DNA from 2 places in the Halomonas sp. DP8Y7-1 genome. Region 1 is predicted to be linked to the other one. Evidence: riboswitches for the same ligand, from Rfam matches in the RefSeq annotation. Region 1 holds a riboswitch; the other holds the start of a gene.
What was found. A riboswitch is a leader RNA that binds a small molecule or an ion and turns the genes downstream of it on or off. The one in region 1 is predicted to bind thiamine pyrophosphate.

Region 1 (6,853 bases):
GCCGGACTTTGCATTCAATGGGGACGCACGGCCTGGGCCTGACTCGCTGAGCTGGGAGCATCTGGACCATCAACTTCAGGGTGTGGTGCGTGGTGCGCTCAACACGGTTCAGGCAGCGCTTCCCGGCATGCGCGAGGCGGGTGTCGGGCGTGTCATCAATATCGGTACCAACCTGTTCCAGAACCCGGTGGTGCCGTATCACGACTACACCGCGGCCAAGGCGGCGCTGCTGTCGCTGACGCGTACGCTGGCGCAGGATCTCGGCCCAGACAATATCAGCGTCAATATGGTGTCCGGCGGCTTGCTGCGCACGACGGATGCTTCCAGGGCCACACCAGACGCGGTGTTTGACCTCATCGCCGCCAACACACCGCTGCGACGGGTGACCACCCCGCAAGAGTTTGCAGACGCGGTACTGCTGTTGGCTTCTCCGTGGGCCAGGGCCATCACCGGGCAGAATCTGATTGTCGATGGCGGACTGGTGAAAGGCTGATGACCTCCATGCACTTGAATCTCTTCATCCTGGGTTGCGGTCATCACAAGGCGGCCTGGCGACACCCTGGTTCCAGCGTCGAGCGATTGGCGGATATCGCCTACTACGAAGAGCTGGCCAAGCTTGCCGAACGCGGTCGCCTGGATGCGGTTTTCTTTGCCGATGGCCATGCCGCGGGCAATGTCGCAGACGGTCCGCTGTGGACCTTGGAGCCGCTGACAATGCTTGCCGCGATGGCGCGTGCCACACAGCATATCGGCCTGATCTCGACCGTCTCCAGCACCTTCTATACGCCATTTCATGCGGCTCGCATGCTGGCATCGCTGGACCATATCTCGGGCGGACGGCTTGGGTGGAACCTGGTGACGTCAATGTTCGACAGCGAGGCGCGCAATCATGGCCTGGAAGGCATGCCGGGCCACGCGCAGCGCTACGCTAGAGCGGAAGAGTTTGCCAATACCGTGCTGGCGCTGTGGGACTCCTGGAGCGATGGCGCGCTGCTGCGAGATCGCCACGGCGATTATGCGGATGCTGCTCAAGTGCAACCGATTCATCACCGCGGCGAGCATTTTCTGGTCGATGGCCCCTTGACGGTGCCTCGCTCGCCACAGGGCCATCCCGTGCTATTTCAGGCCGGGGCATCAGAACAGGGGCGAGACCTGGCGGCACGCTATGCCGAAGCCATTTACGCGGTGGCCTACGACCTGCCATCGGCCCAGGCTTACTGCGCTGACCTCAAGGCGAGGGTGAAAGCCGCAGGCCGTCCAAGGGTGGCGATCATGCCGGGGCTTGTGACCTACGTCGGGTCTACCGAGGAAGAGGCCCGACGCAAGCAGCGTGAACTCGACGAGTTGCTGCCGGTAGAGGCCTCGCGGCGACAGTTGAGCCAGTTTATCGGCCAGGACGTCAGTCACTGGGAGCTGGATGCGCCCGTGCCCGCGCTGCCGTCGCTGGAGGCCTTTACAGGACCGAAAGGACGCTATGCCACCATCCTGCGCATTATCGAGGCTGAACGGCCAACCCTGAGACAGCTAATGGGACGGCTTGCCGCTGGAGGTGGGCACTGCACGATGGTCGGCACGCCGGAGGGAATTGCCGATGAGATGCAGCGCTGGGTCGAACAGGGTGGGGCTGATGGCTTTAACCTGATGCCACCCTCACTGCCTCACGGCATCGAGGACTTCGTCGAGCAGGTCGTGCCGGAATTGCAGCGACGTGGGGTCTTCCGCCGGGAATATGAGGGCAAGACGCTGCGCGACCATCTTGGATTGTCACGCCCCAGCTGCTGAGCTGGCGTCTTGTTCACACTGCTGCTAGGCACGACAGCCTCTACAGACATCCGCCATAACAGCGGGGGAGCTCGCCCCGCCGTTATGGTTTCGGTTCAGTGGCGTCGGTTTGATTGCCTTAGGGAAACACTGCATAAATTACTGCGCTCGATATCTCGGCTGCTGGCGGTGCTCAAGATCCTCATTTAACCGCATGTAAACTCCGGTCTTTCCGCTCCGGCAGCTACCGACCTGTCATCGCTCGAAACATTTATTCAGCGTTTCCTTAGTTCTGGAAGCGTCTCACCAGGCCGCTCATTCGGTCAAAGTCGTAGCTCTCCCGAGATGGCATCAGCTTCATCAGGACGAGAGATACCAGCACCGGAACAAAGGCAGCCAGCAGGAAAGATTCCAGGAGTGTCGCGGTGCCACCGTTAGGCGAGGGGAACATCCACAGTCCGGCCAGCAGACCTGCTGCGGTACTGATCACTGCATTGCGACCGTGATAGCGGCGGTTGAACAGGCCGAAAAACACCGGAAAGGCTGCGGCAGAGCACAGCAGGTCTGCCAGCAGGAACAGGTAGAGGACGCTGTAGCCCTGCGCAGCGACCCACGTCACTGGTATTGCAGCGACGACGATGAGCCAGCGTGCCATTCTCATCAAGGCCGCCTCACTGGCCTGGGGCAGCAGCCTGTGCATGTCGACGGCGATAATGCTGGAGGTGGCATTGATCGTTGTGTCGGCGCTACTCATTACCAGCGCAAGGCCAAGAGGAATCAGGGCCAAGGCAAACCACAGAGGCACGTCGGACAACAATACGCTGAACAGAGCGACGGAGCCGTCTCCCTCAAGTCCCAGGCCGATGAACGCCAGACCGAACAGACCCATGAGCACGATGACCGGGAAGTTGAAGAGTCCCGCGATCCAGAAGCCACGCCTGAGCACGCGAGTATCCCGGGCCGCATAGATCCTCTGCCAGGTTCCTTGGTAGAACAGACCCGTCAGCATCACCGCGAGAAAGAAGGTCAGGCCAGCGCGCAGGCCGCCAGCATCGGTGATATCCAGCAGTTGCGGAGCACGCTCGCGCAGCCCCTCGAGCGTCGGCGCAACGCCACCCGCCGCCTGCCAGCCAAACATGAGCAAGAGAGCCAGCAGTGGCAGGATCACCAGCATCTGCACCTTGTCAGTGAAGATGGTGGTGCGCAGGCCGCCGTAAAAGGTGTAGAGCAGGGTAGCGACCATCACCACGCTGGCGGTCAGCCAGAGGGGGATGGGGGCCAGCAGGGTCACCATATGGGCGATGGCGGTCAGCCCTGCAGCCAGAGAGATAAACAGGTAGAACAGCATAATCGCCAGGGTGAACGCATACATCGTGCGGCCGTAGCGGTGGATCACGAACTCGGTCAGGCCGTGGCCTTCGGGAATCAGCTCCCGCATGCGTCGACCAAGAGGAATCATCACCAGGCGAGGCACCATGGAGCCGAGCGCGTAGCCAATGACCGCCGCGATACCGCCCCAGGTGGCAGCCTGGGCCGGTCCAAACAGGATCCAGGTGCCCAGTGTGGTGGCAATCAACGTCAGCACCGTGGCACGAGTGTTCTGACTGTTACGTGCGGAGATGTAGTCATCAAGGCCGCCCCGACGGCGTCGGGCGTAGAGCAGGCCTGGAATGGCAAAGATGGCAGCGCACAGCAGCAGCCACAGCGCCGTCCAGAGAGGGTCGAGCATCATCGAGAGAAACCTCTTTCTTATCGTTGTCCGCAGGGACCAGTGGACATCGGGACGGACGGCGGGCAGGAAGAAAGAGGGAGTGCGGCAACCATCCTTCCCTTCGCCGGCATGACCCGGATCAGGTTCAAAGGGTTACCGCGCAATGCGGAATCTCAGCCCCGTGCTATGGCCTTGGTGCGATACAGCACTGTCGCGGCGCTGTCACGACCTGTATGGCCAATAGGGCTCCCCTAGGAAGAGGTCCAGACTAGGGCCGGCTCGCGGGGCTGTCAATTGCAGAAAGGTAGGGCGCTCGTTGCGGAAGCATCGCGCCGCTAACGCCCCTCGAGTGACAGTGTTTGGCAGGCCCGATCCAGCCAGTGGGTCGTCTCCGAGAGCCTGGGGTGGGGGTTGTTGTTGCAGTCGAAGCAACCCGAGCTCTTCGCCACCTCTGCCAGCGACGTATCAGAGGTAGCGTTCAGCACGAGGGTGCGCCGATGCCCTCCGCCGCCGGCAAGAAAGTGGGCAGCTTCAGCGTGCTGGACTTCCATGGGAAAGGACAGGTCTGACATGGGAAAGGACAGGCCTGACGTGGGAGTGTCTGGTGAGACAGTGTCCTCGGCAAGCGCAGTGCCTGGCTGGCCTCTGCACCAGATGACTTCGAATCCCCTCTGATGGGCATGCAGGCCAATGCGATGTACGTCCCTGATCTGCCCAGCCATTACCAGGCGCAGCGCAGGTTGGACCAGCAGCGCAAGCAGCTGATCGCATTGCTGTACCAGTGGCTCATGTTGCTCGGCACGCCTCAGTCGGGCGGGGGAGCCATTTAAGTTGATAAGGCGAACCAGCGAAGGTTGTCCGAGCAGCGTCGCGTGCAGGACTTCCAGATGGGTCTGTGTCGGGCTGTCCGGCAGCAGTAGTTCCGCGACGTGGTCGCGACCCTGGCTGACATGGACTGTCGTCAGGGGGGAGTGATGGACGTCGGCGTGCTGGCGCTGGTCCTTAAACGGATGCGGTAGTCGGTAGGCGTTGCCGTCGTCGTCAACCGGCTCCGCTTGAGTGGTCTGCATACGGTAATCCACAAGACCGTAAGCGCTGCCCAGTTGAGTCACCAGCCAGGCGGCATGTCCTTGGTACGTGAGCGAGAGAGCTCTCTCGATCGCCATCAAGTTCTGGTAATACATGGCATTCGCCTCTTGAGCACCGTGAGCGAACGTGCTGTCCACGCAGCGTGGAAAATTCTGATGCATTCAACCATACAAACAGCCAAATTCATTAGCAGGCCAGAAGGATGCTTGTGCGTCCTATCACGTCAGGGGAACGACCAGGAGAGCCAGCATGGACCAGTATGCCTGGGTGCGAGAAGCATTGACGCTTGCCGGGACGGTACTCGTCAGGGTGTCGCCAGCGGCGGTGGTGCTAGACGTGGCCGGCGATTGTGCGTCGGTGTTGGGAGGATCTCGCGATGAGGTTGTCGGACGTTCGTTGTCGGAGCTGCAGGGGCACTCCGCCAGGCTTGCAGAAGCCATGGCGGGTGCGGGCAGGCAGTGGGATGAGCAGGGAAGGGGGCAAAGCCGTAGCTCGGCTTACGTGATGCTGCCTGATGGCAGCATGGTGCTGCGTCTGCCGATGCAGCAACGACCTGACCATGGTGTGGTGGCTCGGCTAGCGGATCATCTTCCAGTCATGGTGGCCTACGTGGATCGAGACCTGTGCTTTCGCTTCAACAATCAGGCATATCAGGACTTCATTGGCCTTACGTCGTCTGAATTGGCAGGTCAGCCAGTGGCATCGGTGCTCGACGCCTCCTCCTATGCGAAGATTCAGCCGCGCTTCGCGCGTGCCCTGGCGGGGGTAGAGGTCAGCTACGAGGATTCACTGGTATTGCAGGACGGCAGGAGAGCATTTTTCAAGGTGAACTACTTGCCGGATATCGTGGATGACGGTGTCGCGGGCTTCTACGCCATCATTCAGGACGTCTCTGAATACCGATCGATGATTCAGCTGCTACGGGATGTGCACACCGGCGTTAACCGCACGGATATCGAGACGTCCGAGATTGTCGACATGCTGCTGCGAGATGCCCTTGTTTACCTGGGCCTGGACATCGCGCTGGTCAGCGAGGTGGTGGGTGAGCAGTACAGCGTGCGCTGGGCGGCCAGTGATGGGGCGCCGGTAGGTCCTGGGGATACCTTTCCTCTGGGGGATACGTATTGCCGTCTTACCCTTGATGCGTGTGACGTCTTTGCTACCCATCATGCCAGGTGTGATGAGCGTGTTAGCGGGCACCCCTGTTACCAGGCGTTTCAGTTGGAAACCTATATTGGTGCGCCCATTTGGATAGAGGGCTCCGTCTGGGGAACGCTTAATTTTTCCAGCGCTAGACCTCGTCGCCAGCCCTTTTCAGAGGTTGATATTGAGCTGGTGCGTCTGCTGACCGGTGCAGTAGAGCGAGTGATTACCAACGAGCTGGACGTAGCGCGGATCAAGAGAGAGCGCGACGAGCTGGAAGATCAGGCATTGCGTGACCCGCTCACGGGATTGCCCAATCGGGCGCAGCTCGATCGCTATGTCGACGAACTTATAGAGGAGTGCACTTCACGGGGGACGGGCTTTGCCCTGGCTGTGCTGGACATCGACTTCTTCAAGCAAGTGAATGACCACTATGGGCATGTGGTAGGAGACCAGGTCTTGGTGTGGCTCGGTCAGGCCGTTGAGCAGTGTCTGCGTGATGGTGACCTGGTGGCCCGTACCGGAGGCGAGGAGTTCGTTATCGTCATGCGTCATGCCGCATTGGAGGAGGCCATGAGCGCGGCGCAGCGTGTATGTCAGGCCATCAGCCAGAGCCAGATCGAACTTGCAGACGGTCAGCAGTTGAACATCACCATCAGCATGGGCGTCGGTGCGTACACCAAGGGGGAGACGTTTACGTCGCTATTTGAGCGCGTGGATCAAGAGCTGTACGCCGCAAAACACGCCGGACGCAACCGGGTATGTGGCAAGCGTCATATGGCCTAAACAGAGGCTGGTCTTTGGATGGTCTTTGGATGGTCTTCGCTTTCGGCGCGCTAGTGCTCGTTCCCTGCAAGGTGTCTTGCGAGGCGTCTTGCGAGGTCTCTTGCCAGGTGTAGTGGCGTGAAGGCCTTGGCGATGCCAGGGCCTTTTGCGTGCTGATGCCTTGCGACGGTGTATGGATGTGGCAATGACGGCGACTAAAGGTGGGTCCCCGCGAACGTTATGGCGAGGACATAACAGAGCCGTCATGCGCTGATGAGTTTTTTTGATTCAGGCTATTGCCAAGCTGCCTCGAGATCCGTAAAGTACGCATCCGCTGCCGGCGACGAGCAAACGTCACAGGCGGTGAAGAGTGGTAAAAGTAGT
Region 2 (25,131 bases), 120 kb from region 1:
GCAGCAGGTGTTCAGCTCATCGATGGCTTCGCGGATGCGCGCACGCATCGGCTCGAAATCCGCCACGGCAGTGCGGACTTCCTGCAAGACTTCCTGCAGGCTCTGCTCGATGGCGGCCAGCTCGGCGGGATCGGAGTGGCGGTCGACCTCGATGGCGATCAGCGACTCGCGCTGCTCCGGTGCGTCCTTGTCACGCGGAGAGGCCAGGCGCACCACCCGGTGCTGCTCGTCCCGGGCCACCGACAGCACCGAGTTGTGGATCGCATGCACCGTCATGCCACGACGATTCAGCTCGATACGCACGGAATCCACCAGAAACGGCATGTCCTTATGCAACACGGCCACGAAGGTGTGGGTCGATTGCCAGCCGTGCTCCTCGAAGTCAGGGTTCATCACCTTGACCTTGGGCGAGGCAGAGTCAAACTGCTGCAGGAAGTGCCATACCGAGAGAGTGGCGCCGTAGAGATCGTCCAGGCGACGCTCGGTCAGATCTTCCAGCGGAATCGTGGAGTAGAAGTGACGAGCGAAGTTACTCACCTGGCCGGCCTTGTCCTGATCGAGTCGCCCCTCGAGCCTTTCCTCGAGCTGCTTCAGCAGATCTTCGCGACTGTCATCCTGTGCGACGTGTAACATCCTCACCTCGGTTGGCGGCGGCCACTTCACTGTGGCCAGTTGAACGGTTATGACGAGCGTAGTGCATGGTCGCCAAGCTTACGGCAATCCCTTCCTCTCCCCCATCCAGATGCCCGCCTTCTCATGGAGCATGACGGTTGCGCATCGGTCTTGACAGCGGCCTCAGCTTGCGCCTTGGTGCTAGCGGCGCTCCAGCAGTACGCCACATTCACAATGATGGGTGAAAGGAAACTGGTCAAACAGAGCAAACCTCACCACATCATGGGTCTGGGTCAGCTGTTCAAGATTGTCGGCCAGGGTGTCAGGGTTGCAGGAAATATAGACGATACGCTGATACTCGCTCAGCTGTGCGCAGCTGTCGGCGTCCAGGCCGGCCCGCGGGGGATCGACCAGCACTGTCGAGAAGTCATAGCCGTCCAGGGCCATTTCGTCGACACGTCGTCCGCCCTTGTCCCCTTTCAGCGCAGCCGAGAAATCCTCGGCAGACATCCGGGCGACGACGGCGTTGGTCACCTGGTTGGCCTCCAGATTGACCTTGGCACTGGCCACTGATGTGCGCGAAATCTCGGTGGCGAGGACCCGACGGAAGTTCTCGGCCAGCGCGATGGTGAAGTTGCCATTGCCGCAATAGAGCTCTACCAGGTCACTGTGCTGGCTCCCGGCGGTGACATCGCGGGCCCAGCTCAGCATGGCGGAGCAGATCTGTGCATTGGGCTGGGTGAAGCTGTTTTCGACCTGCTGGTAGTGCAGGGTACGGCCATCCACCTCCAGACGCTCCCACACGTGATCGCGCGTCAGCACAATACGCTGCTTGCGCGATCGGCCGATGATCATCACTCCAAGCGCCTGCTCCAGCGCGCGCGCATCCGCCTCCCAGTCGTCCTCCAGCGGGCGGTGGTAGATCAGGCTGACCAAGGTTTCCCCCGCCAGCGTCGAGAGAAACTCGACCTGAAACAGCTTGCGTCGCATCACCGGGTTGTCGCGTATGGCATCCAGCAGGGCTGGCATCAGGGCGTTGATCCGCTCGCTGGCCACGGCGAACTGATCCATACGCACCAGCGCCTTGTCAGAAGGATCGTCGGGATTGACCTCGAACATCACATAGTAGAGATCATCCCCTTCGTGCCACACCCTGAACTCGCAGCGTTGGCGATAGTGGCTCGGCGGTGACGGATAGACCTCGAGGGCCGGCGGCGAGAAGCGGGCAAACTGAGCTTCCAGGCGCTCGCGCTTGGCGTCTAGCTGTTCGGTATAGCGTTCAGGGTCAACAACAGGTATGGCCACAATGACTCCGCAACAAACATTGGATAGTAGAGAAACCAGAGAAAAACAGGGTAGACAGACAGCGTCGGCAGCAAGCGCTGTCAGCAAGAACCGTCAAAACGAGCTGTCATAAAGCGCTGTCATAAAGCGCTCTCATCAAGAACTGCCAGAACGAGCAGCGACCAAGGCGACATCAAGACGGCATCAGGGCGACATCAAGACGACATTGGATGTCCGGCTCTGCTTTATCCGACCCAGCGCAACCCGGCCCAGCGCTGCCCGACCCCGCCGGACAGCCTCAAGGCTGGCACGCACAGGCTCCACGTCAGGCAGACGCTTTACACCGTCGGCAGCTGGCGAACCGCGTCGAAACCAAAGCGCGACAGCCCAGGCTCCAGCGCCGGCGACGATGCCGTCAGCCAGGCGCACTGCGCTCCCTGGCGCGCATCGGGTTGCTGCATCACTTGAACCGTGCGCCGGGCAATGGCGTCCCCCGAGTCGATCCAGGTGATGGCTCGCGGCATGACCTCGTCCAGCCAAGGCAACAGCAGGGGAAAATGGGTACAGCCGAGCACAACCGTATCCACCAGCGGATCGTCGATCAGCGGCGCCAGGGCGTGACGCACCACCTCAAGATCCACCGCTCGCCCTGCCAGCTGGTGCTCAGCCTGGGTCACCAGCGCATCTGCGGCGACCTTCTTTACCCGACAATGAGGGGCGTAGCTATCGATCAGTCGCTGCGTGTACGGCCTTGATACCGTCGCACTGGTGGCCAACAACGCCAGACAGCCGCTGCGTGATGCCAACGCAGCAGGCTTGATGGCGGGTACGGTACCCACCACGGGCAGCGCAAGACGTTCACGAAGCTCGTTGAGCGCCAACGTGCTGGCGGTATTGCAGGCCACCACCAGGGTATCTGCAGAGGTCGCGTCGACGGCGGCAGCACACACCGTAACGATACGCTGGACCAGCCAGTCATCAGGGCGGATGCCATAGGGCATCATGGCGTTGTCACAGCAATACGCCATTGCTGTCTCGGGCAGGTGCTGGCGCAGCGACCGAACCACCGACAGCCCGCCAACCCCTGAGTCGAAAACCAGTACAGGACCCGCCATCAGTCCCCCACGCCATCAACGATCACACGAAGGCCCATCCTCGGCGACGATGGGCCCTTGGTACGGCGACGAAGAAGATATTGAACGGGAGCAGACACAGGATATGGCGCCATGATCATCATGGCGCCATTCTACCCGAGAGGATGCAGCGGAGTCAGCAGCAGCGCGAGTCAAGCGCCACCGCCGTTACCGCCATTTACCCTGGAGTGACGTGTCAGATGGAAGGTTGCGGGCGCACCGACTGTCAGGCCGGCATGGGTTCTTCCCTGAGCTCTGCGTAGAGTTCCGGGTAGGCCCCCTGCAGCCTCTCGAGCTCAGAGGTGGCGTGTTCCGGCAAGGCATGCGCCAGCCGTTCGAGGTCCTCGTCAGAGAAGTGCTCGCTGATCAGCGGAAACAGCTCTTCTCGCTCCTGGCGCAGGTAGGTCCGGTGGCTGTCGAGGTAGTCGCGCAGGTCGCTGGAGAACTGGTCCATGGGAACAGCGACGTCCATCAGAATCATGTCGATGTCGCGAGACAGGCGGGAGAGCCTTGCCTTGAGCTTGCGGTAGTCTCCGGAGAGGCGCTCGGCGATGTCTTCGCTGGCAGGCGCCACCTCCCTGAGGCGATCGGTGCAGATCTGTTCCAGCGGCAGCGTGAAGCCTGCCATGTAGTCGAGAATGTAATCGACCACCTCCCTGACAAGCTGGAAATTGGGCCGCTCTCCCTGAGCGAGGGTCTTTTGCTTGAGTTGCAGGACGTGCAGTATGCGCGCCATGTTGGCGTGATCCCGTCGCAGTTGCTTTAGCATGGGCATGACGGAAACCTCCTGTGGTCAGCGTGAGCTGAAGGCACCCTAGCTTAGACTGGCCTTCTCGGATCAGGTTCCGGATCGATCACACACCGGAATGTATCACCCTAGACGCATAATCACGTTTCTGCCCGACGAATTCCACCACATAAGTAATGAACGATTTCTTACAATCCGCCTAAGCATTAACCTCTGGCGCATTTTTCCATTTGAGCAGGAGTCGGCGATGGACATGTTTCAACAGGCCCACCAGGAAGACGCAGCGCCGCTGGCCTGGCGCATGCGCCCGAGAACCCTCGACGACTACCTGGGACAGCCATCGCTGGTGGGCCCGGGCAAGCCTCTGCGGCGCATGGTGGAAGCCGGACAACTTCGCTCGATGATCCTGTGGGGCCCCCCGGGAGTCGGCAAGACCACCCTGGCAGACATCCTGGCACACGCCTCCCAGTCACGCCTGGAACACCTGTCTGCGGTAATGGCTGGGGTCAAGGACATTCGCGAGGTCGTCGAGCGGGCCCGGGCGGCCCAGGGACAAGGCCAGACCACGGTGCTGTTTCTGGATGAGATTCACCGCCTCAACAAGAGCCAGCAGGATGCCTTGCTGCCCCACGTGGAGTCAGGCCTGCTGACGCTGATTGGCGCCACCACGGAGAATCCGTCCTTCGAGGTCAATTCGGCGCTGCTGTCCAGAGCGCGAGTCCATGTGCTCAAGGCCCTGGATGACGACGCCCTGATCCAGGTGATGCGCCGAGCGCTGAGCGATACACAGCGAGGCCTTGGCCAGCGCAATATCCAGGTCGACGATGAGGTACTGGCCACCCTGGCCAGGGCCGCCGCGGGCGACGCACGCCGCGCCCTAGGCCTGCTCGAGACCGCCTGCGATTTCACCGTTCCCTCCAGCGCGCCCCAGGGCCCGGGAGAACGGCTTGAGGCCGGGGTGCTCGACGACGTTATCGGCCACACGGCGAGCGCCTTCGACAAGCAGGGAGATGCCTACTATGACCTGTTATCGGCCATCCACAAGTCCGTGCGATCTTCCCGTCCAGATGCTGCCCTGCTGTACATGGCGAGGTTCATTCAGGGCGGTGGTGACCCTCTTGATGTGGTGCGCAGACTGGCCGCGATTGCCTCGGAGGACGTCGGCAATGCCGATCCGCGCTGCCTGCCCCTGGTGATGTCGGCGTGGGACGCCTATCTGCGCCTGGGAGACTACGAGGGACAGCGCGCTATCGCCCATGCCGCGATCCACCTGGCGGTGGCGCCCAAGAGCAACGCCATCGACCAGGCCTGGAAAAAGGCGCAGGCATTCGTCGCGTCACAACCACGCCTGGAGGTGCCCACCTACCTGCGTAACGCACCGACCAAACTGATGGCGTCCCTCGGCCATGGCGACGGCTACCGCTATGCCCACAATGAACCCAACGGATACCCAGCGGGTAGCCAGCACGACTGCTGGCCGGAGGAGCTACCCGTTCAGGCGTTCTATCAGCCGTCTGACTACGGCCAGGAAGAGCGCTTCAAGCGCATCATGGATTGGCGTGCACAGCTGGACAGGACAGCCGACGGGAACAGCGACTGATCACCCATCACCCGCCGCAGGGGCGCTGTGGCGGGCCCTGTCCGCCCTGTTAGCGTTGCAGCACAGGGCGCAACGTCAAGGATAGGTCCCTCGCGACGACTACCTCCCATGCCAGGGCCCACGATGGGCCTTGTCCCCGGAGGAACGCCCATGACTACCACCCCTGTTCAGCAAGCTCGCAAGATTCTGGTCCGCAACGCCCGCCACCCCAACCACCACGACCTGCTGCTCGCCTATGCGCGCCAGCAGGCCACGCCGGCAGTGCGGCGCGCCCTGTTCAAGCTGCTGTTCGAGCAATGACCACCCCCGCGCCGTCTCTCCCCCCGGCGTGTTTCACCCCCGCCGTGTTTCACCCCCGCCGTCTTTCACCCCCGCGGTCTTTCAGGTAGCTGAGTGGGAAACGAAGGGCGGCGGATGACACCCACGCTAGCGCAGGCGCCGAACGTCAGGTGCCGCTGGCCTTGCCGCAGGCAGAGTCTGACGCCGTTGGATGGCCGGTGGACGGATCGCTGGACGTTGCTTCCGGCCCCGTCGTGTCCTTGACCGCTTCGGACTCGTGCTCATCGACGGCCTCGGTGGCCTCGTGATGATGCAGCACCCCATCGTGGAAGCCGGCGTCGTCAAAGTAGGCCACGTACTGTCCCTCTTCGACCGGGGGCCCGACGATAGGCTCGGCTACATCCACGTCAGGCACCACGTCTGACAAGTCTTCCATGTGCTCGTGCTCCTTGGCGCCTTGCACCCACTCGTCGGTGACCACCAGCTCCGCGCCCACCGAGGACAGCGGGGTGGCCGCAGAGAACGGCACCACAGGCACCGGAGCAGGACGCACCAGACGACGCCAGGCGAAGAACAGCACCAGGGCAGCTCCCAAGGCACCAAAGGACATGAACAGCGCCGTGTCGCCAAGCGCAGCCATGACCGGACTGATCAGAGGCGGACTCACCGACGAGCCCAGCGCGCTGATCAGCAGCAGTCCCTGGCTCATCGGCACCAGGGCACCGGCCGGGGCGCGGTCAGCTGAGTGACCGACGGACACCGGATACAGCGAGAACACCCCACCCCCGAGCAGGAACAGCAGCGCCGCAAGCCCCCAGGAAGGCAACGGCACCAACAGCACCGTCAGTGAGATCGCCAGACAGAAGATCCCGATAAGAATCAGCACGGTCTGCCGGTCATGACGATCAGACCAGCGTCCGACCGGGTACTGAAGCAACATGGCGCCCAGCACCGTGACCGCCATCAGCTGGCCAACATCCGCGACGCCAAAACCGTTGCGCTGAAGGTATAGCGGCAGCAGCGAATAGACGGCAGCGGCCAGCATGCCAGAGCCAAACGCCCCCACGACCCCTGTCGGCGTCAACACCATCAGCCGGAACGGCGATAGGGGTTCGATCTTGTCCAGAAGCGGGGTCACGCGGGGAATCATCGCCATCGGCAGCACCGACAGTGAAGCCAGCGCCCCCACCACCATGAACGGTGCGGTGTCCCCCAGGTTCTGGGTCACGCCAAGCAACAGCTGCCCGAGCACGCCAGAGCCGTAAAGCGCGATCATGTAGAGCGCCAGCAGGCGACCGCGAACCTGGGAGTCACCGGACGCCAGCAGCCAGCTTTCGATGACCAGGAAGACCCCCACCGTGGCCCAGCCACCGATCAGACGTAAGCCGAACCAGGCCACCGGGTCCAGCATCAAGCCTTGCAGCAGCACGGTCACGGCGACCAACGAGGCAAAGCTGCCGTAAGCGCGGATATGGCCAATGGCCAGCAGCAGGCGATCGTTGAACAGCGCCCCCAGCCCAAGGCCAATGAAATAGGCGGCAGATACCCAGCCGACCACGACCGGGGATTCCCCGGCAGCATCGAGCCGCAGGGTAATCAGCGACGACAGAAAACCATTGCCGATACCAAGGATGAACAGCCCCAGAACAGGGGGCAGAGCCATGGCCAGAAGCTGAGGAGACATGACAGGTCTGGGCTCCAGCGATGCGGACGACGCGGACGACGACGGCGGGTGAGTGATGGCATATCGAGTCCGTCCGTCGCGGTGCGTTATTGACGACTCTTGGGCGGCGAATATACCCCCGTTTGTCCGTCTGTCAACGGCTTTCGAGCCGCTTTTGCAGAGCTCCTGCAACGCCTTGTTGACAAAGCACAAATTACAGCCACGTCAGCGCGCTGGCCGCTGCAGCAACGCGACATCCGAGCCCACCAGTTCCAGCGTGACGCCCAGCCGCTTGGCCAACCAGCGAAAGCTCGCGTCACTGAAGAACACCACATGGGTAGGGTCGCGGATATAGTGCCAGCCGGCAAAGTCATCCGGTGTGCGCTTGGTCATCAACCCCAGCCAGCCACCGGGACGCAGGCGTTGCACCAGACTGGCCAGTACCTCACCGGGGGCGTACAGATGTTCAGCCACCTCGGTGGCCGTGATGAAGTCGTACTCCGCCTCTGCCCACTGCGGGAAGGGGTGGTAGTAGGGATCGTGAATCCGCATCGAAAAGCCGGCCTCTTCGAACATCAGTGACAGCGTGGGGCCAGGGCCAGCGCCAAAATCCAGCCCACTTGCCCCGGCAGGCAATCGTTCGCTCAAGGGACCGAACAGCCGTCCCAGGAAACGCCGATAGCCGGGATCGTCGGGGCGGTTGTCGTGCTGGTCGTAGATCGCTTTTTCCGCGGCTGGCGCCAGACGCTGAGCCGGCGGCACGGCAATCAGGTCACAGCGCGGACAGCGGAAGTAGTCGCGCTGTCCGTCCCAATGAAAATGCTGGGTCGTCGGGTTTGTGCATAGCGGACAGCTCGGCATCGTCGTATTCTCTGAGGCTTGATTCACTTGTGGAGAAAGGCATGCTGTCAGGTCTTGATCACCTGGTCATCACCGTGACCGATATTTCCCGCGCCGTTGACTTCTACACGCGCGTGCTTGGACTCGATGTCCGCTACCGAGACCGTGAACGTGTCGACCTGATGCTGGGCGAGCTGGCCTTGCGTCTGCACTGGACCGCGACCGACGTCCACCCGCGCGCCGCCACACCGACGCCCGGCAGCCTCGATATCTGTTTCAAGAGCCAGCTGCCCCTTGCTGACGTCCAGCAACACCTGGAGGCACTGTCGGTCGATATCGAGCTCGGTCCGGTGACTCGTCAGGGCGCCACCGGCAAGATCGAGTCGCTCTACTTGAGAGACCCCGACGGCAACCTGCTGGAGATCTGCCGCCCACTGCGAGAACCCCAGGAGCACGGTGAGGTCTAGAGCGGGATGAGGCCGAGGAACGAGTAAGATCCAGCGACGAATCTCCCCCGTTCATCATGGCATTGCGGCACAGGCTGGGTATCATAGCGAAGCCGTTTTACATGCACAGAAAGGAACACGGATGAGCCAGCGCGACCTCGAGCCCCAGTCTCCCCACGTCACGCCCCCCGAGCCGGAGGGCTTTGGCGCCGACACCACCATCGCCATGGTCGGCTACGCCTTGCTGCTGGCCAACCTGGTCACCGGCTTCACCGCCGTGATCGGCGTGGTCATCGCCTATGTGTACAAGGGCAAGGGCCCCGCCTGGCTGGACCAGCATTATCGCTACCAGATCCGCACCTTCTGGATCGGACTGGTCTATGCGGTCGTCGCCTCCCTGCTGACCTTCGTCCTGATCGGGCTGCCGTTGCTGCTGGCGCTGGCGGTATGGTTGATCGTCCGCTGTGTGAAGGGTTTCAAGGCCCTGCAGGAAAAGCGTGCCCCGGACAACCTGGAAAGCTGGCTGATCTGATCATGCAACTCCCCTGGCAACAACGTCTGCAGGCCTTTGCCGTCGCTCGCCTGTGGACCCTCCTGTCGCACTGCTCGCCCGCCTCACTGTGGCGGCTGAGCCGCGTTCTCGTCAGCCTGGCGTACCCCTTGCTCAAGCGCGAACGCGCGGTCACTCGGCTGAATCTGGAGGTCGTCTACCCCGACGCCAGCCCGCAGCAGCGGGAATCGCTGGCTCGCGACAGCCTCACGCACTCGACCGCCACCATGCTCGAGCTCGGCTTCTCCTGGCAAGGCGACCCGCAGCGCGTGGCTGACAGCATCGTCGAGGTGCATGGCAGAGCCTTGCTGGATGACGCCCGCGCCGAAGGCAAGGGGGTCATCATCCTGGCGCCTCACTTTGGCAACTGGGAAGTGCTCAACTTCTGGCTGTCCAGCCACTTTCCCTTCACCGCCATGTACGAGCCGCCCAAGCTGGCACCCTTGGATCCCATCATCCGTGCGGGACGTGAGCGCTGCGGCGCCAGCCTTGTGCCGACCAATCCAAGAGGGGTCGCCGCCCTGCTCAAGGCGCTGAAGCGCTGCGAGGCCGTCGGCATCCTGCCGGACCAGGAGCCCAGCTGGGGCAGCGGTGTCTTTGCTCCCTTCTTCGGACGCCCGGCCTATACCGCCACCCTGCTGCCAAAGCTGGTGGGACGCACCGAAGCACGGGTGGTGACAGGCGTCGCCCTGCGCCTACCCGGGCGAGGGTTTGCCCTGCACTTCCTGGCCGCCGACGAGCGGGTCTACGATGCCGACGAGACGACCTCCTGTACCGGTGTCAATGCCAGCATCGAAGAGGTCATCGCGCTCGAACCCGCCCAGTACCAATGGGAGTACAAGCGCTTCACCAAGACCCTGGAAGAGCAGCGCGGCGATCCCGACTTCCGCCGCCACCGGCTGTACAGTTCGAGGAATATGAAGTGACCCGTCCTCAGGACTCGATCTCCCGCGACACCCATGTAGGGCACGCCTTGTACGTGATGTACCTGGCGGGCCTGGTCACCGGGTTCCTGACCCTGCTGATCGCGCTGATCGTGGCCTACGTGTACCGCAAGGATGCCCCGCCGTGGCTTCGGGCCCACTATCACTACCTGATTCGAACCTTCTGGATCGGCCTGGTGTATGGGGCCGCCGCGGCGGTGCTGACGGTTCTGGTCATCGGCCTGGCCTTGCCACCACTGCTGGTCAGTGCCTGGTTCGTGATTCGCTGCATCATCGGCTGGCGCGCGCTACACCGGCGGCTGCCGCCGCCTCGGCTGGACAGCTGGCTGTGGTAGCCATCTGACGCAGCCGAGCCGACACCCGCCAACGCGGGCGCCCCTGCTGCCTCGCGCCTTACCTGCCGAATCAGTCTCTTCTCCTGTCTATTCTCTTGTCCCTGTCTCTTCCCCTTCCCCTTCTCTCCTGCCCTTGCCCCTGCGACATGTATCCGCAGGGATACATTTCTTCGCAATTTTGTCGCCAGAAGACGACACGGAACCTCACTTTCCACCTCCTCTCAAAGGCAGGTAGAACCCATCTATTGCATCTTTACCATCAGACAATAGGCTAGAGTGTGGAGAGCATGGATAGCCGTTTCAGCACAAATATGGGCAAAGTGAGACACGCGACCTGCTGGCTGACCGCCTCTCGACCATCGCCGCAACGGCAGTCGCGGCGATGGTCACGTATCACGGCGATCCGCGGCAGACCGTGATGGCTCCGCGATAGCCGTGACAGGTCCCGACGCCCACTGCCCAACGTCCCACTGGTTCCGCCTGACAGAGCACTGGCAGTTCGGTGCCATCAGGCCGCAAGGAGAGCGAACGTGAACACCCGAGTCATCTGCGGACGGTCGACACCGCCCACTGCCTACCCAGCCGAGTCAGCCCGCGTCAGTGGACGCGGCCGCCCCCACTGGAAGGCCGCTGCATCATGGGCACTGGCCGGCATGCTGGTCAGCGCACCCGCGCTGGCGGTGGATGCCGACAGCCTTTTCGAACAGGTGACCGATCAGGCGAGAACCCTGGCCGAAGCGCCCTACGAAGCGCCAGAGAGTACACTGCCTGACGCCGTGGCCGAGATGGGCTACGACCGCTACCGGCAGATTCGCTACCGCGATGAACAGGCGCTTTGGCGCGATCACGGCAACTTTCAGGTGGAGCTGTTCCATCCCGGCTTTCTCTACGACCAGCCGGTCGATATCCATCTTCTCGAAGATGGTGAGGTGCGCACCCTGCCCTTCGAGCAGCAGCGCTTTCGCTACGACGACGATGCTGCTGAGCTGGCCGAACTGGATCTCGGCGACCAGGGCTATGCCGGCTTCCGTCTGCATTACCCGCTCAACCGAGCGGATGTCGACGACGAGTTTGCCGTATTCCTCGGCGCTTCCTACTTCCGCCTGGTGGGCAGAAACCAGGGCTACGGGCTCTCCGCAAGAGGCTTGGCGATCGATACGGCCATGCCCCAGGGCGAAGAGTTCCCCTCCTTTCGCGAGTTCTGGCTGGTCCAGCCTGAGGCTGACGCCAATCGTATGACGGTTCTGGCGCTGCTGGACAGCCCGTCGCTGGCCGGGGCCTACCGCTTCGAGATTGCGCCTGGCAAGAACACTGTCGTCGACACCGAAGCGCGACTGTTCGCCCGCAGCGATGTCGAAAAGCTCGGGGTCGCCCCGCTGACCAGCATGTTCCTGCATGGCGAAATGGATCGGCAGGAAGAAGATGACTATCGCATCCGCGTGCATGACTCCAGCGGGCTGCTGATGGCCACCAGTTCTGGCGAATGGACCTGGCGCGTTCTCGATAATCCCGCAGACCTGCAGATCTCTGGCTTGCAGGATACCTCTCCCAGGGGCTTCGGCCTGGTCCAGCGTCCGCGCCACTTCGATGCCTATCTGGACATGGAAGCCCGCTACGAACGCCGCCCAAGTCAGTGGGTACAGCCCGCTGGCGACTGGGGAGAAGGCCACGTGGAATTGATCGAAATTCCGACCGACAGCGAGACCCACGACAATATCACGGCCTACTGGGTCCCCTCCTCGCCCCTCAAGGCGGGAGAGTCACGCACCTATCGGTATCAGACCTGGACCTTCGCTGACACCCCCATGGAGGAACCCCTGGCGCGGGTCGTCAGGTCACGCCAGGGCTGGGGTGGCATTCCCGGTCAGAGCAATCCCCCCGACGAACAGCTCAGGCAGTTCATCATCGACTTCCGCGGCGGCGAGCTCGAGGGTCTCGATGCGAGCCAGCCGGTCAGCGTGCACCTGACCACGTCCAGTGGCGAGACGACGGAAACCAAGGTGACAGCGCTGCCCGATGGAGACACCTGGCGGGCCAGCTTCAAGCTGCTGCCTGACGGCGAAACGCCGGCAGACCTGCGCCTGACCTTGATGCTGCGCGACCAGCGCCTGAGCGAAACCTGGAACAGCATCTGGAGTCCCCGATGAACGAGCATACCCCGGAAGTCCCCTGGCCCCGGTGGCGCAGAACGCTGGTAGGCATGGCCATTGCCGCCACCACCGCGCTGGGTGTCTGGACCATGTTCAAGATCCTGTATGTCGAGGGCATCACTCCCCTGGAAATGGCCATCCTGGGGCTGTTTGCGATCACCTTCGGTTGGATCACCATGGCCTTCTGGAGCGCCGTGATCGGGTTTGTGCTTCACCTCACTGGGCGTGACCCCTTGAGCCTCAAGCGGCGTGGCCCCGGACCGATGAGGCCCGCCGGCTCTCGCTCTCGCACCGCCTTGGTCATGCCGATCCACAACGAGGACGTGGCCCGGGTCGCGGCTGGGCTCGAGACGACCTGCATGGACCTTGGCGAGCTGCCGGAGGGCATCGACGTCGAGGCCTTCGTGCTCAGCGATAGCACCGACGACGCCGTCGTGGCGGAAGAAAAGGCCGCCATGGCAGCGCTGCAGCAGCGACTCGAGGGCCACTGCCGGCTGCACTATCGCCACCGGGACAGCAACGCAGGACGCAAGGCAGGCAACTTGGGCGACTTCTGCACCCGCTGGGGCAGCCACTACGACTATATGCTGGTGGTCGACGCCGACAGTCTGATGAGCGGTACCACGGTGGTCGAGCTCATCGACGAGATGATGGCCAATCCTCGACTGGGGCTCCTTCAGACGGTGCCCATTCCCGTGCGCCAGCAAAGTCTGTTCGGGCGCTGCAATCAATTCGCTGCCGCGCTTTACTCGCCCATGCTGGCGGCAGGGCTGAGCTTCTGGCACGCCACCGCAGCCAACTATTTTGGCCACAATGCCATCATTCGGGTGGACGCGTTCACCGACGCCTGTGGCCTTCCCGAGCTCCCCGGCAAGCCGCCCCTGGGTGGCGATATCCTCAGTCATGACTTTGTCGAGGCAGCGCTGTTGCGCCGAGCCGGCTGGCAGGTGCGCATGCGCACCGACCTGGGCGGCAGCTATGAGGAAATGCCCAGCCACATTCTCGACTATGCCAAGCGTGATCGACGTTGGGTACAGGGCAACCTGCAGCATCTGCGCCTGCTGAATGGCCACGGCCTGCATGTGCTGAGCCGTCTGCACTTCTTCTTCGGCGCGCTGGCCTACCTGTCGTCGCTGGTGTGGCTGGCGATCCTGGTCATCAGTACCATCGATGCGCTGATCAGGGCTCTCGTTCCCACGAACTTCTTCACCGCCAGCTCGCAGTTGTTCCCTGACTGGCCCATCGCTCCGCCCAACCTGATCATTCCCTTGTTGATCGGCACCTTGGGCATGCTGCTGATGCCCAAGGTGCTGGGACTGATACTTGGTCTCATGCGGGATCCAGAGGGCTACGGGGGACGCCCAAAACTGGTCTTGAGCATGCTGGTGGAGACCCTGTTCGCCATGCTGATCGCACCGCTGATGATGGTCTTCCACAGCCGTTTCGTGATCCAGGTGCTGACCGGTCGTACCGTTGCCTGGGACCCGCAATCCCGAGAGGGGCGGGCACTGCCCTGGCGGGAAGCCTTCCGCCATACCTGGCTGTGGTCGCTGATTGGTGCGGTGTGGGCTCTTGTCACCTGGGCCTACACTCCGAGCTTCTTTCTCTGGCTGACGCCCGTCTGGCTCGGCCTGGTGCTGGCGGCTCCGCTGGTGCGCTGGAGCTCCAGCCTGACCATCGGCCGCCGCCTGGCCCGCGCCGGGCTTCTGCTGGTACCCAGTGAGACACGCCCCCCCAGGGTCGTCGCCGATCTACACATCGAGAGTCAGCTACCCTCATCGGGCGCGCCGGCCGCTCCCCCCAGCGAGCGTCCCCGAGACATGCCTGTGCAGTCCTTCCGACGCCCCCATCAATCGGCTGAGGTGCACAGCGACCCTGGCCACCCGATCGACACCCCCACGCCAGATCGTCGCTGATCCATCATAAGCCATCATCAGCGTCGGTGCAGGACGCCGCGGCCGTGACCCTCATGGCCGCGGCGTCATCATTAGGTAGTCTCTCTCGACAACCTCCCTTGACGCCCCCTTCCGATGCTATCCGAAAGTGGTGTCTGGCAAAGCCGCAGGGGCGTGCTAGACTGCGGTCGACTCGCTTGACGGGGTGCCGGTCAATCCGGCTGAGATGGTGCAGGGCCAGCGTGGTGTAGCGGCCCGACAGCACCGATCCCGTGGAACCTGATCCGGGTGCGGTGTGGACTCACACCTTGAACCGGCGTAGGGAATCAGGCGGTGGCACGCCTTCCCTGCGGGGGCCTGCCCTTCCTCCCCGCCGTCCTTCTCTGCCCCGCCCACCGGATCCACTATGCCGGAGCTATCATGGGCTATTGCTTCAACGATCTGATCGCTGCCTGCCGCGACGACTGGCGGCGCTATACCGAGCACGACTTCGTTCGTGCACTTGGGCGCGGCGACCTGAATGACGCCAGCTTTCGCCACTATCTGAAGCAGGACTACCTGTTTCTCCTGCAGTTTTCACGCGCCTACGCCCTTGCTGCCTACAAGAGCCAGGACCTGGAGAGCTTGCAGGGGGCCTTCAAGGGGATGCAGACGATCCTCGAGGTCGAACTGGGCCTGCATCTTGCCTACTGCCGAGAATGGGGCATTGACGACAGCGAGCTCAGCCGTCTACCGGAGGCACGTGCCACCCTGGCCTATACCCGCTACGTCCTCGACACCGGCAGTCGTGGTGATCTGCTGGACCTGCACGTTGCCCTGGCGCCCTGCATGGTCGGCTACGCCGATATCGGTCGCTGGCTGGCGGATCATCCCGAGACGCTGCGTGGTGGCGACAATCCCTACGATGCCTGGATCACCATGTACGCAAGCCCTGACTTTCAGGCCTCGGCCGTGCGCGAAAGGCACTGGCTCGACGACCAGCTCAGCCAGGTATCGAGCGCTCGTTTCGACCGGCTGGCGCGCATCTTTAGCGACGCGACCCGTCTCGAGACCGACTTCTGGCAGATGGGACTGGAGCTGAGCGACTGACCTTGGCGACGCCTTTGGGCGATCGACCTGGGCGATCGCGCTCGACAACACAGACAAGCTGACAACAGCAACGCTTGACGGGGTGCCGCAGCCAGCGGCTGAGATCATGCAGCGCATGAGACCCGTTGAACCTGATCTGGGGATACCCCCGATGTTACGGCATCGAGGCGAGGACCAGCGTAGGGATCAAGCGCTCACGGCCACGGCCTCGACGCCCCCTTCTCCCTCGCGACGTGCCATTACCACCATCAGGGCGACGCCACTTGCCCTGCACCGCCGTGAGAGGAAACCACCTATGTCACTCGACCATCCCTCGTCTCATCCGAGATCCCGCCATGACGCCCACTTCCTGGCCGAGACGGCCAGGGTCGACCAGGCCGCCGTCACTCCCCTGCCAGGCTCTCGCAAGGTCTATGTAGAGGGCTCCCGCCCCGACCTGCGGGTGCCATTTCGCGAAATCACCCTGTCGCCGACGCGCACTTCAGGCGCCGACGAAGCCAATCCACCGCTACTGGTGTACGACACCTCAGGCCCCTATACCGACCCGGCGATACAGGTCGATCTGCGCAAGGGACTGGCCGAGTTGCGCAGGCCCTGGATTGAGGAGCGCAACGACACCGAGTGGCTCGACGGTCCCACCTCCGAGTACGGCCGCCGGCGTGCCAATGACCCACTGCTGGCACCGCTGCGCTTCGAGCTGACGCGCACACCACGCCGCGCCACCAGGACCGCCGATGGCCGCCCGGGCAACGTCACCCAATTGCATTACGCGCGGCGCGGCATCATCACACCGGAAATGGAGTTCATTGCACTTCGCGAGAATCAACGTCGACAGGCCCTTCAGGACCCTTATCGTGGCAGTGACGAGGTCGAAGCGATACTTGGCCACCAGCACCCCGGCCAGTCGTTCGGAGCCCGTTTGCCGGATGAGATCACCCCCGAGTTCGTGCGCCAGGAAGTGGCCGCCGGACGTGCCATCATCCCGGCCAACATCAATCATCCCGAAGCCGAGCCGATGATCATCGGGCGTAACTTTCTGGTGAAGATCAACGGCAATCTAGGCAACTCTGCGGTGACCTCCTCCATCGAAGAGGAAGTGGACAAGATGACCTGGGGGATTCGCTGGGGGGCGGATACGATCATGGACCTGTCCACTGGACAGAACATCCATGAAACCCGTGAGTGGATCATCCGCAACTCACCGGTGCCAATCGGTACCGTGCCACTCTATCAGGCGCTGGAAAAGGTCAAGGGCGTGGCCGAGGACCTGACCTGGGAGGTCTTTCGCGACACCTTGATCGAGCAGGCGGAACAGGGGGTGGACTATTTCACCATCCACGCCGGTGTGCTTCTTCGCTATGTGCCGCTGACCGCTGGCCGAGTCACCGGCATCGTCTCGCGGGGGGGCTCGATCATGGCCAAGTGGTGCCTCTATCACCACCAGGAAAGCTTCCTCTACACCCACTTCGAGGAGATCTGCGAGATCTGCAAGCAGTATGACGTGGCCTTCTCGCTGGGCGATGGGCTGCGCCCGGGATCCGTGGCAGATGCCAATGACGAAGCTCAGATGGCCGAACTCAAGACCCTGGGCGAGCTGACCCACATTGCCTGGAAGCACGACGTGCAGGTGATGATAGAAGGGCCCGGCCACGTGCCCATGCACCTGATCAAGGAGAACATGGACAAGCAGCTCGAGTACTGCGACGAGGCGCCCTTCTACACCCTGGGCCCGCTGGTCACCGACATCGCTCCCGGCTATGACCACATCACCTCAGGCATCGGCGCGGCGATGATCGGCTGGTACGGCTGCGCCATGCTCTGCTACGTCACCCCCAAGGAGCACCTGGGCCTGCCCGACAAGGACGACGTCAAGACCGGGATCATCACGTACAAGATCGCCGCCCATGCGGCGGATCTGGCCAAGGGGCACCCCGGCGCTCAGCGCCGGGACAATGCGCTGTCCAAGGCACGCTTCGAGTTCCGCTGGGAGGACCAGTTCAACCTGGGCCTGGACCCGGACACGGCCCGCGCCTACCACGACGAGACGCTGCCCAAGGACGCGGCCAAGGTGGCCCACTTCTGCTCCATGTGCGGACCCAAGTTCTGCTCCATGAAGATCAGCCAGGAAGTCCGAGACTATGCCCGCGACAACGGCCTGGACGGCGACAGCGAGGCGGTCATGGCGGGCATGGAGGCGCAGGCACAAGCCTTCCGCCAGCAAGGCGGTGCCCTGTACAAGGAAGTCTGACGCAAGCCCATCACGGCCTCCTTCCCGCCCGCGGCCCCGCGGGCGGGAAGGAGGCTGCCGCAAAGCGAATGCTGCGGCGGAGATTCAGGGCCGCCGGCAGCCTTCACGCTGCATCGCACAAATTGCTACCAAAGTCTAACCTCTTTGCCCTGTCACTTGATGGTCGTCACAAGCTGTGCTGTTCCACCAGCAACTGGCCCTCCCTACCTCCCCAGGACAATTATGAGGCACCGGCCGCGGTGCTAGATTCGCCGCCATCCCCCCCCCCGTTTACACGCCTTAACAAGGCGTCTTTCTCTGGAGATGGCATGAAAGCCCCGATACTGGTGATCAACTGCGGCTCCTCCTCGATCAAGTTTGCGCTGGTCGATCAGACCCCTGGCGCACCTCGGATATCAGGCATTGCTGAGCGCCTGGGCAGCCACGATGCCTGCCTGAAGCTGGAAGAAGAGCACGGCAACCGGCGTGACATTTCGCTACCTCGAGCCACCCACGCCCTGGCGCTCAAGACCATCCTCGACCACCTGGGTGATCAACGTCCCGTCGGCATCGGGCACCGGGTGGTCCACGGCGGCGAGCGCTTCACCTGCGCCACGCTGCTGGACGACACGGTAGTCCGCACCATTCGCCAGACCGTCAGCCTGGCACCCTTGCATAACCCGGCCAACCTGGATGGCATCACCGCCACCCGACGTCTGTTCGAGCACCTGCCCCAGGTGGCGGTATTCGATACCGCCTTCCACCAGACCCTGCCGGCCCACGCCTACCGCTATGCGATTCCCGAAGACCTGTATCAGCGCCACGGCATCCGGCGCTACGGCTTCCACGGCTCCAGTCACGCCTACGTCAGCGAGCGCCTGGCCGAGGTCAGCGAGCGGGGACACGGAGGTTGGCTGATCGCCCATCTCGGCAATGGCTGCTCCGCAACCGCAGTCTGGGAAGGCGAAAGCCAGGATACCAGCATGGGCATGACGCCCCTGGAGGGGCTGGTGATGGGCACACGCAGTGGCGACGTCGACCCGGGCCTGCACCTCCATCTGGCCCGCCAGCTAGGGATGTCGCTGGAATCGATTGACCTGCTGCTCAACCAGAAGAGCGGCCTTCTCGGCGTATCTGGCCTGACCAATGACATGCGCGAGCTGGAGCAGGCCGCAGGCGCAGGACACCCCGGCGCGACCCTGGCCATCGAAGTGTTCTGCTATCGCCTGGCCAAGACCCTGGCCGGTCTCGCCTGCGCGCTTCCTCGGGTCGATGGCATCGCCTTCACTGGCGGCATAGGAGAAAACTCGTCGCTGATTCGGGCCCGCACGCTGGGCCACCTCAAGGCGCTGGGCGTGCATCTCGATAGCGCTGCCAACAGCGCTCTTGCGCGCGGCAGCGAAGGTGCCATCCATGACGCCAGCGAGTCCGGTTCGCCGGAAATCCGCGTCATTCCCACCGATGAAGAAGGCTATATCGCCAGCCAGACCCGAGCACTGATCACCCGTCTGGCACTGGCCGACAGGTCCGAGGAAGCCGTATGAGCCTGCAACCCCGTACCCTGCTGTTGATCCCGGTGGATGAGGGGGTCGCCCTGACCTCTGCGGCGCTGGGAATGCTGCGCGCACTGGATACCCTGGGCCTGGAGGCAGGCTTCCTGCAGCCATTCAGCCAGGCAGAGGGCATCGATGACGATAGCAACAGCGCCGAAAGGGCTCGCTCGCTGGTCGCCAGCACCCTGGGCATCGGCTCGCCTCGTCCAGTGCCCCGGGAAGACGTGGAGCACTACCTGGGCAGAAATGACAGCGACGGTCTGCTTGAGCTTGCCGTCGAACGCCATTCACGGGTCGCCAAACCGGCGACCGGCAAGCGGCCGGCCTTCATCGTCGTGGAAGGCATTCGCCCCCTGCGCAAGAACGCCTACGCCCTGGATCTCAATGTACGTCTTGCCAGCGCCCTGGACGCCCAGGTGATTCTGGTCGCCGATGGCCAGACGAGCGACCTGAAGGAGCTGGCCAAGAGCCTGGCCTTCCATCGCCAGAGCATCGACGCGGTGGGTTCCAGGCGTACCCTCGGCACCATTCTGATGCGCCTGCCCAGTGACGGCGATGACTCGGCCAGCGATCAGACCCTGGCCTCCGTCAGTGATCGTGAAGCCAGCGCCCACCGCCAGCACTGGCAGGACCAACTGGCCACGGCATCCGAGCAGAGCCTGCCGGTAGTGGCCGCGGTACCCTATCGCGCCGCGCTGACCGCGCCGCGGACCCTGGATGTGGCCCGCGCCCTCGGCGCCAGGATCCTGCATCACGGTGATGCTGATAGACGTCGCGTCGCCCATACCACCCTGGGTGCCCGCAGCGCCGAGCATCTGCTGTATGCATTGCGCCCGGGCGAACTCATCGTGTCCCCTGGTGATCGCGACGACACCCTGCTGGCTGCTGCCCTCGCCACCATGAACGGGGTGCCCCTGGCGGGCCTCCTGCTAACCCACGGCGAAACCCCCAGCAAGCAGCTGATCGACGTCTGCCAGCCAGCACTATCCTCCGGCCTGCCTGTCCTGTCCGTCGATACCGACAGCTTCACCACGGTAGCCAAACTGACCGACATCCCCGGTGGGATTCCGGTGGATGACCAGGAACGGGCGGAGGCCATCAGCGCCTTTGTGGCGGATCACCTCGATCGAGAATGGCTGCTGGCATTGATGGACGACGAGACCCAGCGCCGACTGTCTCCAGCGGCCTTTCGCCATCAATTGGTCAGCATGGCCCAGCAAAAGCGCCAGCGCATCGTGCTGCCCGAAGGGGATGAGCCACGCACCCTGGAAGCAGCCATCCTGTGCCAACGCCGCGGCATCGCCAACTGCGTCTTGCTGGGTAAGCGCCAGGCCATTGTGGAAGTGGCCAAGGCCCGCGGCCTGGAATTGCCCGATGATCTGCAGATTCTCGACCCCGACAGCGAACGTTGCCGCTTCATCGCCCCCATGGTGGAACGGCGCAAGGGCAAGCTGACCCCCTTGACCGCCGAGGCCCAGCTTCACGACAGTGTGGTTCTGGGCACCATGATGTTGGCGGAAGGCGAGGTCGATGGGTTGGTATCAGGGGCGATACACACCACCGCCAACACCGTTCGACCGGCCTTTCAGCTGATCAAGACCGCCCCCGGATATGCTCAAGTGTCGTCGGTTTTCTTTATGCTGCTGCCCGATCAGGTGGTGGTCTACGGCGACTGCGCGGTCAATCCTGACCCGGACGCCGACGCGCTGGCCGAGATTGCCTTGCAGAGTGCGGCCAGCGCCGAGGCCTTCGGCATCGAGCCCAGGGTCGCCATGATCAGCTATTCCACCGGCGAGTCAGGCACCGGTGCTGACGTTGACAAAGTCCGAGAAGCCACCCGCATCGCCCGCCAGAAAGCCCCACACCTGCCCATCGATGGTCCTCTGCAATATGACGCTGCGGCGATCGCCAGCGTGGCCCGGCAAAAGGCACCGGACTCGCCGGTGGCAGGGCGCGCTACGGTGTTTGTCTTCCCTGACCTCAATACCGGCAACACCACCTACAAGGCGGTCCAGCGCAGTGCCCGGGTGGTCAGCATCGGCCCCATGCTGCAGGGCCTCAACAAGCCGGTAAACGATCTGTCACGGGGCGCCCTGGTCGAAGACATCGTCTACACGATTGCGCTGACGGCGATACAGGCTGGACAATAGCGGCCCGCCGACGTTTCCCGTCACGTCAATGCCGCCACTGGCGTCCTGATCGCCGCATCTCGGCGCTGATACCACCTAGCCCCGGAGTTGCCGGGGCTAGGTTGTCTGCCACGCCTGCCTCCACGGTCACCACTCCGCGATACCGGTATACAGGCACACCAGCACCAGGCCAAGCAGGAACAGCGTCTCGGCAATCATCAGAATGACCGGTTTCCACCCCACCACGGCCAGCTTCTGAAACGACGTCTTGATCCCCAGCGCGGCAATCGCCGTCACCAGGCACCAGCGCGACAGGTCCGTCATACCCTCCACCATCACCGGGGGTATCACGCCGAGACTATTGATCAGTACCAGCACCACAAACGCAATCAGGAAGCTCGGGAACATGGGGACCTTGGCGCCATCCGCACCGCCTTCCGCCATCCTGGCTCGCCGAAACAGCAGCATGAAGACCATCACCGCCGGCACCAGCATGGCGACCCGCAGCAGCTTGACGAAGGTCGAGATATCGCCCGTTTCGTCCGAGATCATATAGCCGGCACCGACGACCTGGGCCACATCATGTATCGTGCCGCCCAGAAAAATACCCGCCTGGGTGTCGCTCAGCTCCAGCGCTCCCACCAGCAGCGGATACAGCACCATGGCCGCCGTGGATAGCGTGGTCACGCCAACCACCGTCAGGATGGTATTGCGCTCGGCCACCTCGTTACGAGGCATCGCCGCCGACAGCGCCAGGGCTGCCGATGCACCGCAGATGGCGACCGATCCCCCGGTCAGCAGGCCCAGGTCATTGCGCAGGCCAAGCAGCCGCGCCAGCACCCCACCCGCGACGATGGTCAGGATGACCCCGGCCACTACCGTTACCACCGGACCGATGCCAAGCTCGGCCACCTGTTCCAGCGTGATCCGCACGCCCAGCAAGGCCACGCCCAGGCGCAGGATGGTGCGAGCCGCGAACTCGACGCCCAGCAGACAGGGGCCCTGCTCGCTGAGAAAGTGCAGCGTCATGCCGAACAGCAGCGCGTACAGCAGGGTTGGACCACCATAGTGATCGGCGATGAAGGTCGTCGCGAGGGCGATGGTGATACAGATCAGTACGCCGGGCATACGCGCCCTGGCGGGCTCCAGATGCCGCCTCCACCCACTGTCTGGGGCGTCGCTCGGGGCGTGGGTCGTTGGCTGGGACATGACGTGTCCTCTGTTGTCGTTGATATCGCCACGTCGTGGCAGCGTCTTCATGGTGTGAGCAATACGGGGGCCGCTGCGGCCGGCACTGCATGCAGCACATGCTGTCCCAGGCGCTGCGGTGGAGTTAGGACCAGCGCCGGGCCTTGCATGAGTCCAGCTAGACGTCCTGGCGGCGCGCCGTACTCAGGCGACCTGCGTCCTTGTCTGGCGGTCGGCCTTGATCATGTCCGCCGCGCGTTCGGCGATCATGATGGTCGGTGCATTGGTATTCCCCGACACGATGATGGGCATGATCGAAGCGTCGACGACCCTGATCCCCTGGAGCCCATGCACCTTCAAGCGATCATCCACCACCGCCAGTGGGTCGTTGCCCATCTTGCAGGTGCCCGCCGGGTGGTAGATGGTCTGGCTATAGCGGCGAGCGGCGTCCAGCAACTGCTCATCGCTTTGATAGGCACGTCCAGGCACGTACTCGTCAGTAATCACATCGGCGAGGGGAGCCTGCTCGGCGATACGCCGGGCGACCTTGATGGCGTCTACTGCCACTCGGCAGTCCTCATCGGTGCTCAGGTAGTTGGGCTGGATGGAGGGATAGACCGCCGGGTCCGGACTGGTGATACGGATGCGTCCGCGACTCGTCGGCCTGAGCTGACACACCGATGAGGTGAAGGCCGAGAACGGATGCACCCCTTCCGCCGGCTTGTCGGCGGACAGCGGCTGCATATGAAACTGGATGTCAGGGCGGTCCAGCCCTTCCCGCGACTGGGTGAAAATGCACACCTGACTGGCGGCCAGGGTCAGCGGCCCGGTGCGGGTCAGCGCATACTGGGTGCCCACCGCCAGCTTCTTGAGTGGATGGCGCACCTCATCATTGAGCGTTCGGCAACGCGTCTTGAACACCAGGCGAATCTGCAGATGGTCCTGCAGGTTCTCCCCCACACCAGGCAACTCGTGAAGGCAGTCGACGCCGACATCGGCCAAGTGCTGTGGGTCACCGATACCCGAGCACTGCAGGATCTGCGGCGAGCCTATGGCACCCGACGACAGCAGCACCTCAAGAGTAGCGCTGGCCTGACGAAGCACATTGCCCTGGCGGTACTCGACGCCGACCACCCGCTTTCCTTCCAGCAGCAGGCGCTGGCAATGGGCCCGTTTGACCAGGGTCAGGTTGGGGCGCTTCAACGCGGGGCGCAGGAATGCCTTGGCCGTGGAGCAGCGAAAGCCCTTGTACGATGTCTGCTGGAAGTAGCCGACTCCTTCCTGGGTCTCGCCATTGACGTCTTGATTCTCGGGGATACCCGCCGCCTTGGCGGCCTCGATAAAGCGCTCGGCGATCTCGCGACGCAGTCGCAGGTCTGACACCTTGAGCGGCCCATCGGTGCCATGAAAGGCATTGGCCCCGCGCTCCTGGCACTCGGACTTCTTGAAATAGGGCAGCACCGAGGCGTAATCCCACCCCTGGTTGCCCATGGCCGCCCAGTCGTCATAGTCCTGACGCTGCCCTCTTATATAGAGAAGACCGTTCAACGAGCTCGATCCCCCCAGGACCTTGCCCCTGGGCCACTGCAGCCGCCGACCATCGATGCCGTCATCCGGGTCCGTCAGGTAGCACCAGTCGGTCGCCGGGTTGTGCATGGTCTTGAAGTAGCCTACCGGCACGTGAATCCAAGGGTTCCAGTCCGATCCCCCTGCCTCCAGCAGCAGTACGGAAACCTCCGGGTCTTCGCTGAGACGGTTCGCCAGTACGCAGCCGGCGGAACCGGCTCCCACGACGATGTAGTCGAAGACGTCTGACGATGGTGTTGTCGTTGTCATGGCTCTCACTCAAACGAGACGTTTTGTCTCAAAACATCGTAGACCCATTTCTAAAAATATCAACATCGAGACAAATAGAATCAATTTTATTGCCAACACCCAAAAGGCGATCTATGGTGTGGTCAAGGCCGAAAAACGGCCCGGAGGCATTGCCCCGCCATGGCCTGCCTCCTTCTGCATCCCGACACCAACCACAACATTGGGAGCAACACATGAGTTCACGCCTTCTCCCCTCACGTCTGTCTCGCCGTGACTTCCTCAACATCTCCGGTCGCTTCGGCATGACGTCTACCCTATTGGCCGCCAGCGGCCTCGGCGCGGGCCTGACCGCATCGAGTCTTGCCCGCGCCGCGGAGTCCGAGCAGCAGCGCCGCTACGCCAGCGAGCCAAAGTTCCAGCTACGCTTCGGCGCCTCCGGCTTCAATGAGCGCAACCTGGATATTCAGAAATCCGGTCAGCTGTTCTTTGCCCGGGACCTCGAGGAGCGCACCGACGGCGCTATTCGCGTCGAATTCATGGGGTCCAACGAGGTCTGCAACCAGCTCGACTGTGTCAGCAAGGCACAACAGGGCATCGTCGACATCTTCTCGGCATCGACCCAGAATTCCGCCGGCGGCGCGCCCTACCTGA

Region 2: linked by a shared signal. The riboswitch ahead of tenA (thiaminase II) and the one ahead of KUV41_RS09315 (sodium:solute symporter family protein) in region 1 are both predicted to bind thiamine pyrophosphate.

The regions. Positions count from the first base shown of each region.
Region 1 is NZ_JAHVIN010000005.1:920,956-927,808, forward strand. Features, by position in the region: gene KUV41_RS09305 (3-oxoacyl-ACP reductase) at 1-493, shown strand, start outside; gene KUV41_RS09310 (LLM class flavin-dependent oxidoreductase) at 493-1,782, shown strand; gene KUV41_RS09315 (sodium:solute symporter family protein) at 2,048-3,493, opposite strand; TPP riboswitch at 3,572-3,735, opposite strand; gene KUV41_RS09320 (hypothetical protein) at 3,808-4,656, opposite strand; gene KUV41_RS09325 (diguanylate cyclase) at 4,811-6,490, shown strand.
Region 2 is NZ_JAHVIN010000005.1:794,327-819,457, reverse strand. Features, by position in the region: gene KUV41_RS08850 (NAD-glutamate dehydrogenase) at 1-633, opposite strand, end outside; gene trmA (tRNA (uridine(54)-C5)-methyltransferase TrmA) at 814-1,917, opposite strand; gene murI (glutamate racemase) at 2,235-3,011, opposite strand; gene KUV41_RS08835 (hemerythrin domain-containing protein) at 3,256-3,798, opposite strand; gene KUV41_RS08830 (replication-associated recombination protein A) at 4,025-5,377, shown strand; gene KUV41_RS08825 (hypothetical protein) at 5,528-5,677, shown strand; gene KUV41_RS08820 (MFS transporter) at 5,823-7,340, opposite strand; gene KUV41_RS08815 (class I SAM-dependent methyltransferase) at 7,545-8,180, opposite strand; gene KUV41_RS08810 (VOC family protein) at 8,222-8,626, shown strand; gene KUV41_RS08805 (DUF4870 family protein) at 8,748-9,137, shown strand; gene KUV41_RS08800 (lysophospholipid acyltransferase family protein) at 9,140-10,081, shown strand; gene KUV41_RS08795 (hypothetical protein) at 10,078-10,434, shown strand; gene KUV41_RS08790 (glucan biosynthesis protein) at 10,965-12,581, shown strand; gene mdoH (glucans biosynthesis glucosyltransferase MdoH) at 12,578-14,500, shown strand; TPP riboswitch at 14,671-14,822, shown strand; gene tenA (thiaminase II) at 14,900-15,568, shown strand; TPP riboswitch at 15,637-15,771, shown strand; gene thiC (phosphomethylpyrimidine synthase ThiC) at 15,864-17,816, shown strand; gene KUV41_RS08770 (acetate/propionate family kinase) at 18,125-19,339, shown strand; gene pta (phosphate acetyltransferase) at 19,336-21,498, shown strand; gene KUV41_RS08760 (YeiH family protein) at 21,625-22,686, opposite strand; gene KUV41_RS08755 (GMC family oxidoreductase) at 22,870-24,501, opposite strand; gene KUV41_RS08750 (TRAP transporter substrate-binding protein) at 24,714-25,131, shown strand, end outside.